Regions from separate parts of the Curtobacterium sp. MCJR17_020 genome, predicted to be linked through region 2. Evidence: predicted binding sites of a transcription regulator. Region 2 holds the regulator's gene; the other holds the start of a gene.

Region 1 (7,368 bases), 440 kb from region 2:
GACGTCGCCGACGAGCGTCGGGAAGTTCACCCAGATCAGGACAGCGGCGGCGACGAGCCCGAGGAACCCGAGGACGGGCGCGACGATGGTGTTCCAGACCCGCCGGTCACCGGGGTTGCGGCGGAAGTACACGATCACGGCGAGGCTCGTCGCGGCCATCAGGATCGCGACGCCCAGGGTGGCGACGCCGGCGAACCAGCTGAACACCTGCAGCACCGGGTCGAGGCCGAGCACCGCGAACAGCACCATCAGCACGGCGGCGGTGACGGTCTGCACCAGGCTCGAGGTGTGCGGGGACGCGTGCTTCCGGTGCACGTCGCCGAGCCGGCCGGGCAGCAGCGACGCGTTCGCCATCGAGTGCTGGTACCGGGTGATCACGTTGTGGAACGACAGGACGCAGGCGAACATGCTCGTCAGCAGCAGCACGTTGAGCACGGCTTCCCCCGCGCTGCCGATGTACTGCGCGGCGGTGGTGAGGATGAGCGATCCGGGGTCCTTCGCGACCTCGGCGAGGATGCCGTCGGGGCCCCAGGCCATCACGAGCCCCCACGACGCGAGCGTGTAGAAGACGCCGATGCCGATCACGGCCGTGTACGTCGCACGGGGGATGGTCCGCTCCGGGTCCTTCGCCTCGTCGCGGAAGATCGCGGTGGCCTCGAACCCGATGAACGCGGCGATGGCGAACATCAGCCCGACGCCGGGCGACCCGGACATGATCTGGGTCGGCTCGAACGGTGCGAGGGACAGGCCGTCGGCTCCGCCGCGGAACACGATCGCGGCGACCAGGACGAGCACGATGCCGACCTCGCCGACGAGCATCACGCCGAGCACCTTGCTCGACAGGTCGATGTGCCGGTAGCCGAGCATCCCGACCAGGGCCACGACGACCAGGGACCAGACGTACCAGGGGATGTCCGGTCCGCCGAGACCCGTGACGGTGACGCCGAGCAGGTACCCGATGTAGCCGTGCACGCTGACCTGGATGGTCGTGTACGTCAGGAGGGCCAGCGTGGCGGCTCCCGCGCCGGCCGGACGACCGAGCCCGTGCCCGACGAACGTGAAGAACGCGCCCGGCCGCGGCACGTGCCGGGTCATCGCCGCCAGGCCCACCGAGAAGAGCAGCAGCACGACGGCCGACGCGGCGTAGAGCGACGGGAACCCGACGCCGTTGCCGAGCAGCATGCCGAGCGGGGCGGCGCCGCCGACGACGGTGAGCGGGGCGGCGGCCGCGACGACCATGAACACGATCGCGGTGACGCCGAGCGAGCCGCGCATGGTCCGCTGCGGCGCGGGTGCGGCTCCGAGTGACGCGGGGTCCTTCGTGATGCTGGACATCGTGGCCTTCCGGTTCGGGTGGGACGGGGTGGGTGGGGATCGCAGGTGGTGGTGCTGGGTGTGACCACGGTCCCGTGCCGCCGTTGCAGTGCCGTTCCACCGACGTGAAGCCCTGTCGCCGCCGAATGGGACGTGCTCGTCGGAGGCGTCTCGTTTGCGTGAGACCCCGTCGAAACACCACCGAGACACGGGCGCAACGACGCAGCCCTACGGTTGCCGCATGACCGCGCTCGACCGAGCCATCGCCGACCCGCCACGGGTGCCCGGCGTCGGCACGCGCTCCCCCGTCGACGGGTTGTCGCGGCGGAGCATCGGCCCGGTCGACGTCCTCGCCCAGTCGGTGTCGGCCGTGGCACCGTCCGCCGCCGCGACGACGATCCCGGTCCTCGTCGCGACGGTCGCCGGCCAGGGGGCCACGTGGTCGCTGCTGGCTGCGATGGCGCTGTCGTTCCTGGTCGGGCGGACGGTGAACCAGTTCGTCCGACGCGTCGCCGGTACCGGCTCGCTCTACACCTACGTCTCGCTCGGGCTCGGCCCGGTCGCCGGGGTCGTCGCGGGCGCAGCACTCCTGCTCGGGTACGGCTTCATCGCGATGTTCTCGCTCACCGGCAGCGGCTACTACCTCGACTACCTGCTGTCCCGCTTCGTTCCGGCCGCCGGCGACGACGCCCTGGTCACGATCGTCGTCGTGCTGGTGATGGGCGCGGCCGTCTTCGCGGTGATCGCGCTCGGGGTCCGGTTGTCGACCCGGCTGACCCTGCTCGTGGAGTCGCTGTCGGTCGCGGTCATCGTGGTCCTGATCGTCGCACTGGTCGCGCGCCTGCACCCGGCAGACGCCTCCGCCGTCGCCCTCGGGCCGACGCAGCCGGCGTCGTTCGCGGTCGGCACCGCCCTCGCCGTGACCGCGTTCGTCGGGTTCGAGAGCGCGTCGGTGCTCGGTGTGGAGGCCCGGCGCCCGTTCCAGGCGATCCCCCGCGCGATCTCGTGGACCGTCCTGGTCGCCGGGGTGCTCTACGTGGTCAGCGCTGCGGCCCAGCAGATGGGGTTCGCCGCCGTGGGCGCCGACCTGGCGTCGAGCGCCTCACCCGTCAACGAGCTGGCGAACGCCTTCGGCATGCAGTGGATCGGGTGGGCGCTCGACCTCGGGATCGCGGCGTCGTTCGCGGCGTGCGCGATCGCCTCGACCACCGCGCTCGTGCGGGTCCTGTTCGCGATGGGCCGCGAAGGGGTCCTGCCCCGGGTGCTCGGTCGGGCGTCGCCTCGCTTCCGGACCCCGTTCGTGGCCGGCGCGGTCGCGTGCGGCGTGCTCACGGTGCTGCCGGTCCTCGGCCTGGCGGGCGGGATCCCGACGTGGACGCTGATGGAGGCCGAGCTCGTCGTCGCCGCCCTCGGGTACATCGCGGCGTACGCCCTGACGTGCTTCGCGGCCCCGGTGTTCCTGCGGCGCATCGGTGAGCTGACGGCGGGTGTCGCGGTCGTCGCCGTCACGACCGGGGTCCTGCTGACCGCCGTCCTGCTCACCTACCTCGGGGTCGAGGCCGCGTCGTCCCGCTGGCCGGCCGTCGCCCTCGCCGTCGGGACGGTCGCCGCGGTGGTGGTCGCGTTCCTGGTGGCCACGCGTCGGCGACCCTGGCGGCGGGGTCGGAGCCGCGCCGTGTACGACGTGCCGGTCGAGGCGGACCTGCTGGGGGCCTCCCGTCCGTCCGCCGGAACCGGCCACCAGGCGGAGGTGCGGTGAGCGAACCCGGACTCCGCGCGCGGCAACCGAAGGCGATCCAGAACGCCCTCGCGGTGCTGGAGGCCGCCGCGCACGCGGGACCGGGCGTCACCGCCCAGCAGATCTCGGAGGCCCTCGGGATGCCGCGGGCCACCACCTACCGGCTCATCACCCTGCTCGTCGAGGACGAGTACCTCGTCCGGTTGCCGGACCTGCGCGGCTTCGCCCTCGGCCACAAGGTCGCCGACCTGGCCGGGGTGTCGCCCGCGCCGACGCTCGCTCCGCTGCCCCGGGCCGTGCGGTCGGTGCTCGCCGACGTCCGCTCCGCCGTCCGGGCGGGCGTGCACCTGGCGCGCTACGACGCCGCCGGTGTGCGCGACATCGACGTCGACCCGGACTTCCCCCTGCTCGACGAAGCCGCACTGCGGGCGACTCCCGGGTCGAGTGCGATGGGGCGGCTGCACGCCGAAGGGGGCCTCGGACCGGTGCACCAGGTCGGCGCGTTCACGGCGGGGTTCGGGTGCCTGGCGCTGCCCGTCCGGGGCGAGCGCGGAGAGCTCGTGGCGGGCCTGACCCTGTCGGCGCCGGCTGCCCGGGTGTCGTCGCCGGGCGACGCGTTGGTGCACCTGCGCCGGGCGGTGAGCCGGCTCGAACCGCTGCTCGGGTGAGGTTCTCGGCGAGCTCTGAGCACACTTTTGGCACTCGCCAGGGTCGAGTGCTAAAACGGAGGCAGTTGAGTCGAGGGGACTCAACGAGAACCACGAAGGAGTTGATTTTCCGATGACGATGAACTTCGATCCGTTCCGCGAGCTCGACCGACTCGCCGGTTCCCTCCTCGCCGGGGCCGGTGCCGGGCCGCGTTCGATGCCGATGGACCTGTACCGCACGGGTGACCACTACGTGCTCGACGTCGACCTGCCCGGAGTCGATCCGGGCTCCATCGACATCGACGTGGACGGCTCCGTGCTGACGATCCGCGCCGAGCGCACCCTCGGCGCCCCCGAGGGGTCGCAGTGGATCACGCGCGAGCGGCAGCCCGGCTCGTTCGTCCGCCAGCTCACGCTCGGTGACGGTCTCGACGCCGAGCGCATCACGGCCGGGTACGACAACGGTGTCCTGAGTGTCACCCTGCCCGTCAAGGAGTCGGCGAAGCCGCGGAAGATCGCGGTGGACGTCGGCGCGGGTCGCGAGCAGCTCGCCGTCGCGGCGGGCGACTCCGCGCGCTGAGGGGGCCGGCCGTGGCCGACCTCGTGAACGCCCTCGTGGCGGTCGTCGCGGTGACCGTCGCCCTGACCCGTACGAGCCTCGACCGCCCGGTGGCGATGCTCCTGGGCCTGACCGGCGGACTGACGGGCAACTTCCTCGCCTGGCTGGTCGCACCCGGCGCGTGGGAGCACTCGGCCGTGCTCCCGTGGGTCGCGAGCCTGGTGGGGACGGTCGCGGTCATCGCCGGGTGGAGCGCCACCCGTGCCTACTCGGGGCTGTTCCGGACATCCGAGCCGGTCGGCACCGACACGGCAGGGATCCGCGACCTCAGCCCGGTAGGCGTTCCCGACCGCTGACGGGCACGGTACTGACGAGGCCGACGGCGGACGGCTGGACCTCGGTCCGGTCGTCCGCCGTCGTCGTGTCCGGAGCGCGGCAGGTCGTCACGTCCGCAGGCCGGCGGGCCGTCACGCCCCCGGGCCTTCAGGCATAGCGTGGGCGCGTGGACCTCGAACTCAAGAACCGTGTCGCACTCGTCGTCGGAGGCAAGGGGTACATCGGTGCCGCAGTCGCCGACCGCCTCCGGGCCGAGGGGGCGACCGTCGTCGTCGCGTCCCGCAGCGCCCACGACTCCGACGACAGCGTGTCGATCGACACCGCCTCGCAGGAGTCGGTGGACGCGGGCATCGCCGCCGTCCTCGAGCGGCACGGGCGCATCGACGTGCTCGTCGTGACCGCTGCCCCGAGCGCGAGCACCCTCGACCCGGCCCGGAAGTCCGACCCGGAGCAGGTCCTCGACGCGATCGACGGCAAGGCGCTCGGGTTCCTCCGCGTCGCGAACGCCGTGCTCCCCGCCCAGCGCGAGGCCGGGTTCGGCCGGGTGGTCGTGGTGAGCGGGCAGAACGCCTACTTCTCCGGCAACATCACGGCGTCACTCCGGAACACGGCGGTGAGCGTCATCGCGAAGAACCTGGCCGACGACGTGGCGGGCACCGGGGTCACGGTGAACGTCGTCAACCCCGGGACCGTGACGAACACCCCGTCCGCCGAGGTCCGTCCAGGGGGCCCCGGCGACTCGACACCGCAGCAGATCGCCGACCTCATCGCGTTCCTGTCGTCGCCGCTCAGCGCGGTGTCCGGCGAGTCCGTCTCGATCGCGCACCGCCAGCGGGGCTCCGTCGTGGTCTGATCCCGAGGACCGAGTGCTCGCCCTCGCTTCACCCGCAGGGACGAAGCGCTTCGCTCCTGCGCCCGATGCCCCGGCGACTCCGGACCGCGAGTCTGGTGACATGGAGTCCTCGACGAAACACACCATCGCCACGCTGCTGCTCTGTGCCGCGATCGTCGCCACGACCGTCATCGCCCTCGCCGCCATGACCCCGGGCGCGTGACGACGGTGCACGCCGCCCGGCGCGGGCGGCATGCGATGATCGAGCCGTGACGGACCGGCGCACGTTCATCCGGCCGCTCGCCACCCGTTCGATCGTCGTCGACGTGGCGTGGGCGGTCCTGGCGGCGTTCGTCTTCCTGCTGCCGATCGAGGTCGAGCTCGAGCACGCGAGCTTCTTCGCGGTGCTCGCCGCCGCCGGCGCGATCGCCCTGCGTCGGGTCTCCCCGTCGGCGGCGATGCTGATGGTGGTCGTCCTCGGGATCATCCAGGTGGGCGGTGGCGAGCGCCCGTCGCTCGTCGACCTCGCCATCTTCGTCGTCATCGGCACCGCGGCCGTGGTCGGCACCCGGACCGAGGTCATCCTCTCCGGGGTGCTCGCGCTCGTCGCGGGCGTCGGCGCGACGTTCTACCTCGCCGTCACCGGCTTCCGGTACCTGGTGCTGCTCAACGGCCCCCGCGACCAGGCGTTCCTCGCGATGGCCGCACCGGTCGCCGCGCTCCTCGGGGTGTGGGCGGGCGGGGTCGCCGTCCGGGCCTTCCGGTCGCGCGACCGCGAATCCGTCCGTCGAGCCGACGCAGAAGCTGCCGCGTCGCGCGCCGAGGCCGTCGCCACCGAGGCCGAGGCGACCGCCACCCGTGCCATCGACGTCGCGGAGTCCGAGCGCATCCGCGCGGACATCGCCCGTGACGTGCACGACGTCGTCGGCCACTCGCTCGCGGTGATCATCGCGCAGGCCGACTCGGTGCCGTTCCTGGCCGACGAGGCCCGCATCCGCGAGGTCAGCGCCACCATCGCCAGCACCGCCCGCAGCTCGCTGCTCGAGGTCCGGCAGGTCCTGGGGCACATCGACGGGTCCGGGGAGACGACCGATCCCGGCTCGCTCGAGGAGATCGTGCAGGGCATCCGCGACGCCGGAGTCGACGTCGACCGCACGGTGCGCGGCGTCCCCGTCCCGCTCCGCCCGGACACCGGCACGGCAGCACGGCGCGTGCTGCAGGAGATGCTCACCAACGCGCTCCGGCACGGCGCTCCAGGGCTGCCCGTCGTGGTCCGCGAGACCTGGCGGAGCGCCGACGTCGTGCTTGAGGTCGAGAACGTCGTCGGCGACGGCACCACCGGGGGCTCCGGCCGGGGGATCGACGGCATGCACACCCGTCTCACCGCACTCGGCGGGTCGTTCGACGCCGCCGCGCTGGACGACGTGTTCGCCGCACGCGCCCGCATCCCGTTCGACGTCCAAGGGGGACCCGTCCGATGACCGAACCGATCAGGATCCTGCTCACCGACGACCAGGCGCTGTTCCGCGCCGGTCTGCGCGTGGTGCTCGACGCCCAGGACGACATGCAGGTGGTGGGCGAGGCCGCGGACGGCGCCGAGGCCCTCGCCCGCATCCAGGAACTCCGACCCGACGTGATGCTGCTCGACATGCGCATGGCCGGCATGGACGGCGTCGAGACCGTCCGCCAGCTGTTCTCCGGCGCCGTCGAGGGCCCACTCCCCCGCGTCGTCGTGCTCACCACGTTCGGCCTCGACCCCGCCGCCGCGACCGCGATCCGGCTCGGTGCGAGCGGGTTCCTGCTCAAGGACGCCACCCCGACGTTCCTGTTCGCGGCGGTCCGGGCGGTCCACGAGGGCAGTTCCGTCATCGCGCCGAACGACCTCGCGCAGCTGTTCGGGGCCGACGTCGCGAGGGCACCGGCGCCGCAGCCACCCGAGTTC
Region 2 (7,368 bases):
GGCACGACGTCCACCTTGACGTGCCGGTAGGTCGCCGTCTCGGCATCGACGCCGCGGTCTTCCAGGAACCCGTCACCACGGTTGCCCGTCGTCGCCAGCACGGGGTAGCACTCGGCCTCGGCCCCACGGACGGTGACGGCGTTCTGGATGAACTCCGGCAGCGCGAAGTTGCCGAACCGGTCGAACCCGACACCGACGACGCCGCCGTCGAGTCCGGCCGAGCACGCCGATCGGCCGTCGAAGTAGCCGAGGCCGCCGCCCACCGGTCCGATCGAGTCGAGCGGCACCGACGCATCCTGCAGGAAGAACCCGATCCCGTCCGCGTAGCCGGTGTCCTCCGGGCTCCACATCCGCTGGTCGAACTCGACGGTCAGCCCGTGGCTGGAGTCGTACGGCACCTCGTTGTACACGGCCGAGGCCATGTACTTGACGTTGTCGGTCATCCGGAGCCACTTGCCGGCCGAACCGTTCTCGACGATCGCCGCCTGCTGGTCGTTCGAGGCGATACGCGCCCATCCCGGCGGCATCGTGGTTCCGACGGGCAGGTCGACGAACGGGTCACGGATCGGGAACGGGTCGACCGCATGGGCCGGTGCCGCGCTGGTCACGACACCGGCGCCGACGAGCACGCCGAACGCGATCATCGGTGCGAGAGCAACGGTCAGGACCGAGTGCGGCGGGCGGGTCCGGGGCGGGCGAACACGGGGTGGACGAGTGTGCATGGAAGTCCTCTCTGACGGTGCAGGAGACGACTGTGCACATGCTGCGGACTGATCCGCAAGTATTATCCGTACGATATTCCGTGTTCGGTATGGCGCAGATCAGCGCGAGGTCGGCACGGAAGCGGTGACCGTGAACTTCGGGGTGCGCAGGACCTGCCGTGTCGGCCCGACCAGGCGCTCCAGCACGGGCCGGTAGCGCAGGTGTCCGTTCCAGACGCACCACAGTTCGCCCCCGGCCTGGAGGATCGTGGCCGCGTTCCGGAACATCGCCTCGGCCGCGTCGGTGGTCACCGTGGTGTCCGCGTGGAACGGCGGGTTGCAGAGCACCAGTTGCGCGGACCCGGCCGCGAGTTCATCCCCGGCGTCGGTGCGCAGCGCGGTGACACGGTCGGCGACGCCGTTCGCCTCGGCCGTCGCCCGCGTCGATGCCACCGCGATCCGCGACACGTCGGTCGCGATGACCTTCACGGTCGGTCGACGCAGTGCGATCGCCGATGCGATGACGCCGTTGCCGGACCCGAGGTCGACGACGGTCCGGGCAGTCGGCACCGCGTCGTCCATCGCCTCGAGCAGGACCCGGGTGCCCTGGTCGAGCGAGGTCCCCGCGAACACGCCGCCGTGCGCGACGAGCGTCATGCCGAGGTCGTCGACGTGCACTGACCGCGGCCACGGGTTCGTCGCGGCCGCGCGGTTCGCTTGGGCGCGCAGCGGGTCCTGCGCGATGAGCAGCCGCGACTTGCCCCGCCCCCGCGACGCCGTGACCTCACCGAAGGACCGGCGCAGGACGTCGTTCTGCGACAGGTTCATGTACTTCACGTTGCCGCCGCACAGCAGGACGACGTCGGGAGCGGCGAACCGCGCGACGGCCCGGGCGATCTCGTCGAGCCGGTCGTGCGACTTCGACAGCCGCAGCACCACGAGCCGCACGTTCCGGAAGGCGTCCTCGAGCGAGTCCGGGTGGTGGAACCCGCGCAGGCCGAACGTCCCGGCGTTCGCCTCGAGCGCGCGCTCCCCCACCAGCGAGTCCTGCACGACCCGGATGTCCGAAGCGCCGTACTGCGTGATGAGCCCGAGCGTCAGGACTCCGAGGCGATCGTCGACGACCGCGACCTCGCCGGGCTGTCGGAGCGCATCGCCGTGCACGTGCGGCGCCTCGTCGATGAGGAACCGGTCGGTGCCGTCGATCGCGATGAGGTCCGGAGCGGATTCGTCGCGGCGGCGGAAGAGGTCGGCGAAGTCTGGCACCGCGTCAGCGTACCGGCGGCGGATCAGTGCGCGTTCCCCTCGGCGACGAGCTCCAGCGCAGACTCCCCGGCGCGGGCATCGGCAGCGACCCGGACGACGGGTTCCCAGCGCAGGAACGACCCCGGCGGCAGGGAGAAGGAGCTGCCGGTCTGCAGCGAGTACGTCATGCTCCGTCCGTCCGGGCTGCGCGTGCCGTTCCGCAGCGCCAGGCTCGCGCTCGACCGCCAGTCCTCGCCGGGCTTGCGGTAGGCGACGGCCAACGTCTCCTGGCCCGGCGCGAACGTGGTGCCGTCCGGGCTCTCCATCGTGATCGTGGCGGTGATGACCGTCACGAGTGCGTGCACGGACAGGCCGGCCTCGACGGCGACGTCCTCGCCGCGCTCGAGGACGCCGTGCTCCCCGTCGACCCCACGGATGACCTCCCAGCCGGGGATCTCCTCACGTGGAACCGGCACCAGGTGGTGGTCCTCGATCCGGTAGGCCTGCGGTGCGCCCGCACCGGTGATCGGCACGTCTGCCCCGTAGACGGCCAGCAGCGAGGGCTGCGCGTGCGTGACGACGAGCAGCTGGCCGTCGCGGTACGACTGGCCGGGGAACACGTCGTTCAGCACCGCGCCGGTCTGGTCGCCGCGCACCGCTCCGGACCGGACGATACTGCCGTCCGGGTCGCGGAGGTCGATCTGCAGGTACGCCTGACCGGACCACGACGTGTGGGCCGAGTAGGACGTCGCCGCACGCCACCCGAGCGCTCCGGCGCCGTCGACCCAGAGCACTCCGACCGGACGGTTCGCCTGACCACGAGCGACGACCGAGTCCGCACCGACGGCGACCGTGGTGACGATGATCGAGTCCTCGGTGCCGTCACCACTCCGGAGCCGGACGACCAGCCGCCCGGTGTCCTCCCCGACGACGTCGGCCACGGCTGTGGCGTCGACGACCGTTGCCGACCCCCGGCCGCTCGCGGTCCCGAGGCCGGTGACGTCGGGCGCATCGACCACGCGACGCCCGACCGGAACCGGACCGACGACCGGTTCGACGACGACGACCGGCGGGTCGTACCCGGGGATGATGTGCTCGACGATCCGGTTCCGCGAGTCGACGTTGTCCCAGATCCGCTGCTCGAGCTCCGGGTACGCAGCCACGGCTGCCCGCGTGGCATCCGACACCGGGAATCCGAGCTCGTCGTAGAACGGTGCGAGGTTCCGGTCGGCCACACGCGATGCGACCGTCACGAACAGGGCGTGCCGCTCGTCGTTGGTCACCACGTGCGGGTTGGTTGCCGCCGACTCGGCACGGAGCGCCGCGAAGAACCGCGGCAGGAACGCGTCGCCGAAGGCCCGTCGGAGCTGCTCCCAGGCCAGCAGTCGGATGCGGTCGCTCGCCCGCAACCAGTCACGGTCGTCCGAGGCGAAGTACTCCCGGAACGCCGCGGTGCTCTGGTCCCAGCGACTCGGGAAGCCCAGGCCGTCCTGCACGGCGAGCGAGGAGATGTTGGTGATCGTCTCGGCCGTGCCCGGGAACGAGTTGATCGGCGCCTCGTACGTGTGGCCGACCTCGTGCCACAGCGCCCACTGGTCGTCGATCGGGTCGCGGAACAGGTCGCCGCCGGCGCCGGTGCTCACCTGGAACATGATCCGGCCGCTCCCCGCGTTCGCGTACCCGCCGCCGGTGTCCGGCGAGACGATGTGGATGCGGTGCCGGTGCTTGTGCGAGGTCCCGACCGCGTCGTCGTGCAGCCCGTAGGTCTCGTTGGTCAGCTCGACGACCCGGTCCCAGTTCGCCGTCCGGGCGACCAGGTCGTCGGACGGGATCACGGTGCCGGTCTTGGGCTTCTGGAAGTCGCCGAACATCCGCTCGGAGACGATCTCGACGAACGGCGCGTCGGCCCACCGCGCGAAGTCGGCGGCGAACGACTCCGGCGTGCTCTGCCCGCGCACCCACGTGGGCACGGGTTCTCCCCCGGAGATCGTCGCCGTCGCGGTGCCCTCAGGAGCCGTGCTCACCAGGGACACCATGCCGTCGTGCGGAGCCGTCACCTCGTTCACCCCGGAAGCGACTGGAGTTCGCCGGTACCCGACGTCCCGTCCGTCGTTGTGCGCCGCGTACGTGCCGATGAGTCCGATCGCCACCTCCATCGCCGGGGCGCCCGGTGGGACGGTGACGGTGACGACGTCACCGGACTCGACGAACCGGCCAGCGGGCTGCAGATCGCTGTGCGGGAACCGGCGCCCTTCGGCGGTGGCCGCCGCCGACGCACTCCCGATGCCGTGGACCAGGACCCTCGTCTCGGTCCCGTCGTCCGAGTGCACGATCGAGGTCTCCGACGGCACCCGGGGCTGCCCAGCAGTTGCCGGAGAGGTCGTGCCGCCGCCGATGATCAGCGCGAGGGCGACGAGAGCAGCAGGAAGCAGGACAGAGCGACGCATGGTTCATATATTACATGCGCTATGCGACGATGATCAGTGCGGCCCGCGGTACAGCACGATCTGGGTGTTCCGCTGGGGCCGCATCCCAGCGCGCAACGACACCGCGGCGCCCGTGGTCGTCGCCGCGAACACGCGTGCGCCAGGACGGTTGATGAGCTGGTCGGCCAACGCCGATTCGAGCTCGCGCACCCGGTCGCGGAGTTCCTTGTTCTCGTTCTCCAGGTCGAGCACCCGCCGGATCCCCTCCAGCGACACCCCCTCGGAGCCGAGGCGCGCGATCTCGCGCAGCTGCACGACGTCGCGCATGGAGTAGCGGCGGGAACCGCCGCGGGTGCGGCCCGGGACGACCAGGCCGAGCCGGTCGTACTGGCGCAGCGTCTGCGGGTGCATCTCCGCGAGCTCCGCCGCGGTCGCGATCGCGAAGACGGGCGAGTTCTCGTCCATGTCGGTCATGGCGTGTTCCTTCCGTCGTTCGCGTGGTGGTGAAAACCAGCCTGGAGGCCCGGTGCGGCTTCCTGACGGAGCCGCACCGTTCCTCCAGGGCGGGTCTACTGCTGTGCTTGCGTGACGCTAGTCGCGCGCCTTGGCGAGGAGGTCCTCGCGCGGGTTCTCGTCGGGGAGCGAGGCCGCGAGCGCCTCGACGGCCTCGCGCTGCTTGTCCGACAGGTGCGACGGCACCGCGACCTGGACGGTCGCGAGCAGGTCGCCCGTGCCGTTCTTCGTCGCGACGCCGCGGCCCTTGACACGCAGGACGCGACCCGAGGGCGTGCCGGGAGCGACCTTCAGCTTGACGGTCGAACCGCCGAGCGTCGGGACCTCGATCGTCGCGCCGAGGGCTGCCTCGACGAACGTCACGGGGACGTCCAGACGCAGGTTGAGCCCGTCGCGCTCGAACACCGGGTGCTTGCGGACCGAGACGGCGACCACCAGGTCACCGGCCTCGCCGCCGTCGGGCGAGGGTTCGCCTCGGCCGCGCAGCCGGATCTTCTGGCCGTCCGCGACCCCGGCGGGGATGCGGACGTTCACCGGACGACCGTTGCCCTGCGACAGCTTGACGGTGTCGCCGGCGATCGCGGTGGTGAAGTCGAGCGTCGTCGACGCCGTGACGTCGCGACCCTTCGTCGGTCCACCGAAGCCACGGTACCCGCCGGAGGCCTGGCCGAAGCCACCACCGCCACCGGCTGTGCCTGCTCCGAACATGCCGCCGAGGATGTCTTCGAAGCCGCCGGCACCGCCCTGACCGAAGCGGACACGCTGTCCGCCCCCGCCCTGCTGGCCGAACATGCCACCGAAGACGTCCTCGAACCCGCCGCCCTGGCCTCCGCCGCCCGCTGTGAAGCGGGCGCCGGAGCCCATGGCGCGGACCTGGTCGTACTCCTGGCGCTGCTCCTTGTCGGAGAGCACCGAGTAGGCCTCGCTGATCTCCTTGAAGCGGTTCTCCGCCGCGGCGTCACCCGGGTTGGAGTCCGGGTGGAACTGCCGGGCGAGCTTCCGGTAGGTCTTCTTCAGCTCGGCCTCCGACGCGTCCTTCGACACTCCGAGGACCTTGTAGAAGTCCTTGTCGAACCAGTCCTGACTGGCCACTGGTACCTACCTTCCGTTCCGGCTCAGGCCGGGACCGCCACCGCGACCTTGGCCGCACGGAGCACGCGCTCGCCGAGCTTGTAGCCCGGCTCGACGACGTCCGCCACGGTCTGGCCGGTGGCACCCGGGGTCGGGAGCTGGACGATCGCCTCGTGGATGTTCGGATCGAAGGCTTCACCCTTCTCACCGATCTGCACGAGCTTGAACTTGTCGAAGCCCCCGCGGATCTTCTGACCGATGACCTGCATCGGACCCTCGGCGAGGTCACCGTGGGCCTCGGCCCGGGTGAGGTCGTCGAGCGCCGGCAGCAGGGCCCGCACCACTTCGGCGATGGCGACCTCGCGGTTCGCCTCGCGGTCGCGCTCGACGCGCTTCCGGAAGTTCACCAGCTCGGCCTGCGCACGCAGCATGTCGGCACGCATCTCGGCGACGAGGTCGCGGTCCGCGGTGGACAGGTTGTCCTCGGCGATGCCGCGAGCGGCGTCGGCCAGGAGTGCCTCGTCCTCGGGGGAGAGGTCGGTGGCACCCCCTGCCGGCGCGTCCGTCGGAACCTCGACGTCGGGGCCTTCGGCCTCGATGAGGTCCTCCGGCTGCTCCGCGTTGGTGGCGTCCCCTTCGACCTGGGGTTCGTCCTCGTTGGGGACGTTGTCCTTCGGGTCCGTCATCTACTTCTTGTCCTTGTCGTCCTCGTCGTCCACGACCTCGGCATCGACGATGTCCTCGTCGTCCTGCGCTGCCTGGTCGGCGGTGGGCTGCTCACCAGCCGGGGCGCCAGCGTCCTGCTGGGAGTAAATAGCCTGACCGAGCTTGCCCTGCGACTCGTTGAGCTTGTCGAACGCGGTCTTCACGGCCTCGTCGTCCTCACCCGCGAGCGCGGACTTCAGCGCGTCGACGTCGGCCTGCACCTCGGACTTGACGTCCTCGGGGAGCTTGTCGTCGTTCTCCTTGATGAGCTTCTCGATCGAGTAGACGAGCTGCTCGGCCTGGTTGCGACGCTCGTTGGCCTCGCGACGGGCCTTGTCCTCGGCGGCGTGCTCCTCGGCCTCGCGGACCATGCGCTCGATGTCCTCCTTCGGCAGCGACGAACCGCCGGAGATGACCATCGACTGCTCCTTGCCGGTGCCCTTGTCCTTCGCGGACACGTGCACGATGCCGTTGGCGTCGATGTCGAACGTGACCTCGACCTGGGGCACACCACGGGGAGCCGGCGCGATGCCGGTGAGCTCGAACGTGCCGAGCGGCTTGTTGTCGCGGGTGAACTCGCGCTCGCCCTGGAAGACCTGGATCGCGACCGACGGCTGGTTGTCGTCAGCGGTCGTGAAGGTCTCGCTCCGCTTGGTCGGGATCGCGGTGTTGCGGTCGATGAGCTTCGTCATCAGGCCACCCTTGGT

What was found. Region 2 encodes HspR, which represses chaperone genes until heat shock. Its sites were predicted from a motif close to AAGTTGAGTCNNNNNGACTCAACTT; they were not measured.
Region 1: DEJ14_RS00340 (Hsp20/alpha crystallin family protein) is a predicted target of HspR. The motif match lies at 3,783-3,807, and genes of this name have one in related genera.

The regions. Positions count from the first base shown of each region.
Region 1 is NZ_CP126260.1:70,778-78,145, reverse strand. Features, by position in the region: gene DEJ14_RS00355 (APC family permease) at 1-1,335, opposite strand, end outside; gene DEJ14_RS00350 (APC family permease) at 1,556-3,073, shown strand; gene DEJ14_RS00345 (helix-turn-helix domain-containing protein) at 3,070-3,720, shown strand; gene DEJ14_RS00340 (Hsp20/alpha crystallin family protein) at 3,833-4,279, shown strand; gene DEJ14_RS00335 (hypothetical protein) at 4,291-4,614, shown strand; gene DEJ14_RS00330 (SDR family NAD(P)-dependent oxidoreductase) at 4,761-5,447, shown strand; gene DEJ14_RS00325 (sensor histidine kinase) at 5,696-6,907, shown strand; gene DEJ14_RS00320 (response regulator) at 6,904-7,368, shown strand, end outside.
Region 2 is NZ_CP126260.1:509,754-517,121, reverse strand. Features, by position in the region: gene DEJ14_RS02520 (Ig-like domain-containing protein) at 1-644, opposite strand, end outside; gene DEJ14_RS02515 (class I SAM-dependent methyltransferase) at 822-1,967, opposite strand; gene DEJ14_RS02510 (M60 family metallopeptidase) at 1,991-4,393, opposite strand; gene DEJ14_RS02505 (heat shock protein transcriptional repressor HspR) at 4,427-4,837, opposite strand; gene DEJ14_RS02500 (DnaJ C-terminal domain-containing protein) at 4,964-5,977, opposite strand; gene DEJ14_RS02495 (nucleotide exchange factor GrpE) at 6,001-6,642, opposite strand; gene dnaK (molecular chaperone DnaK) at 6,643-7,368, opposite strand, start outside.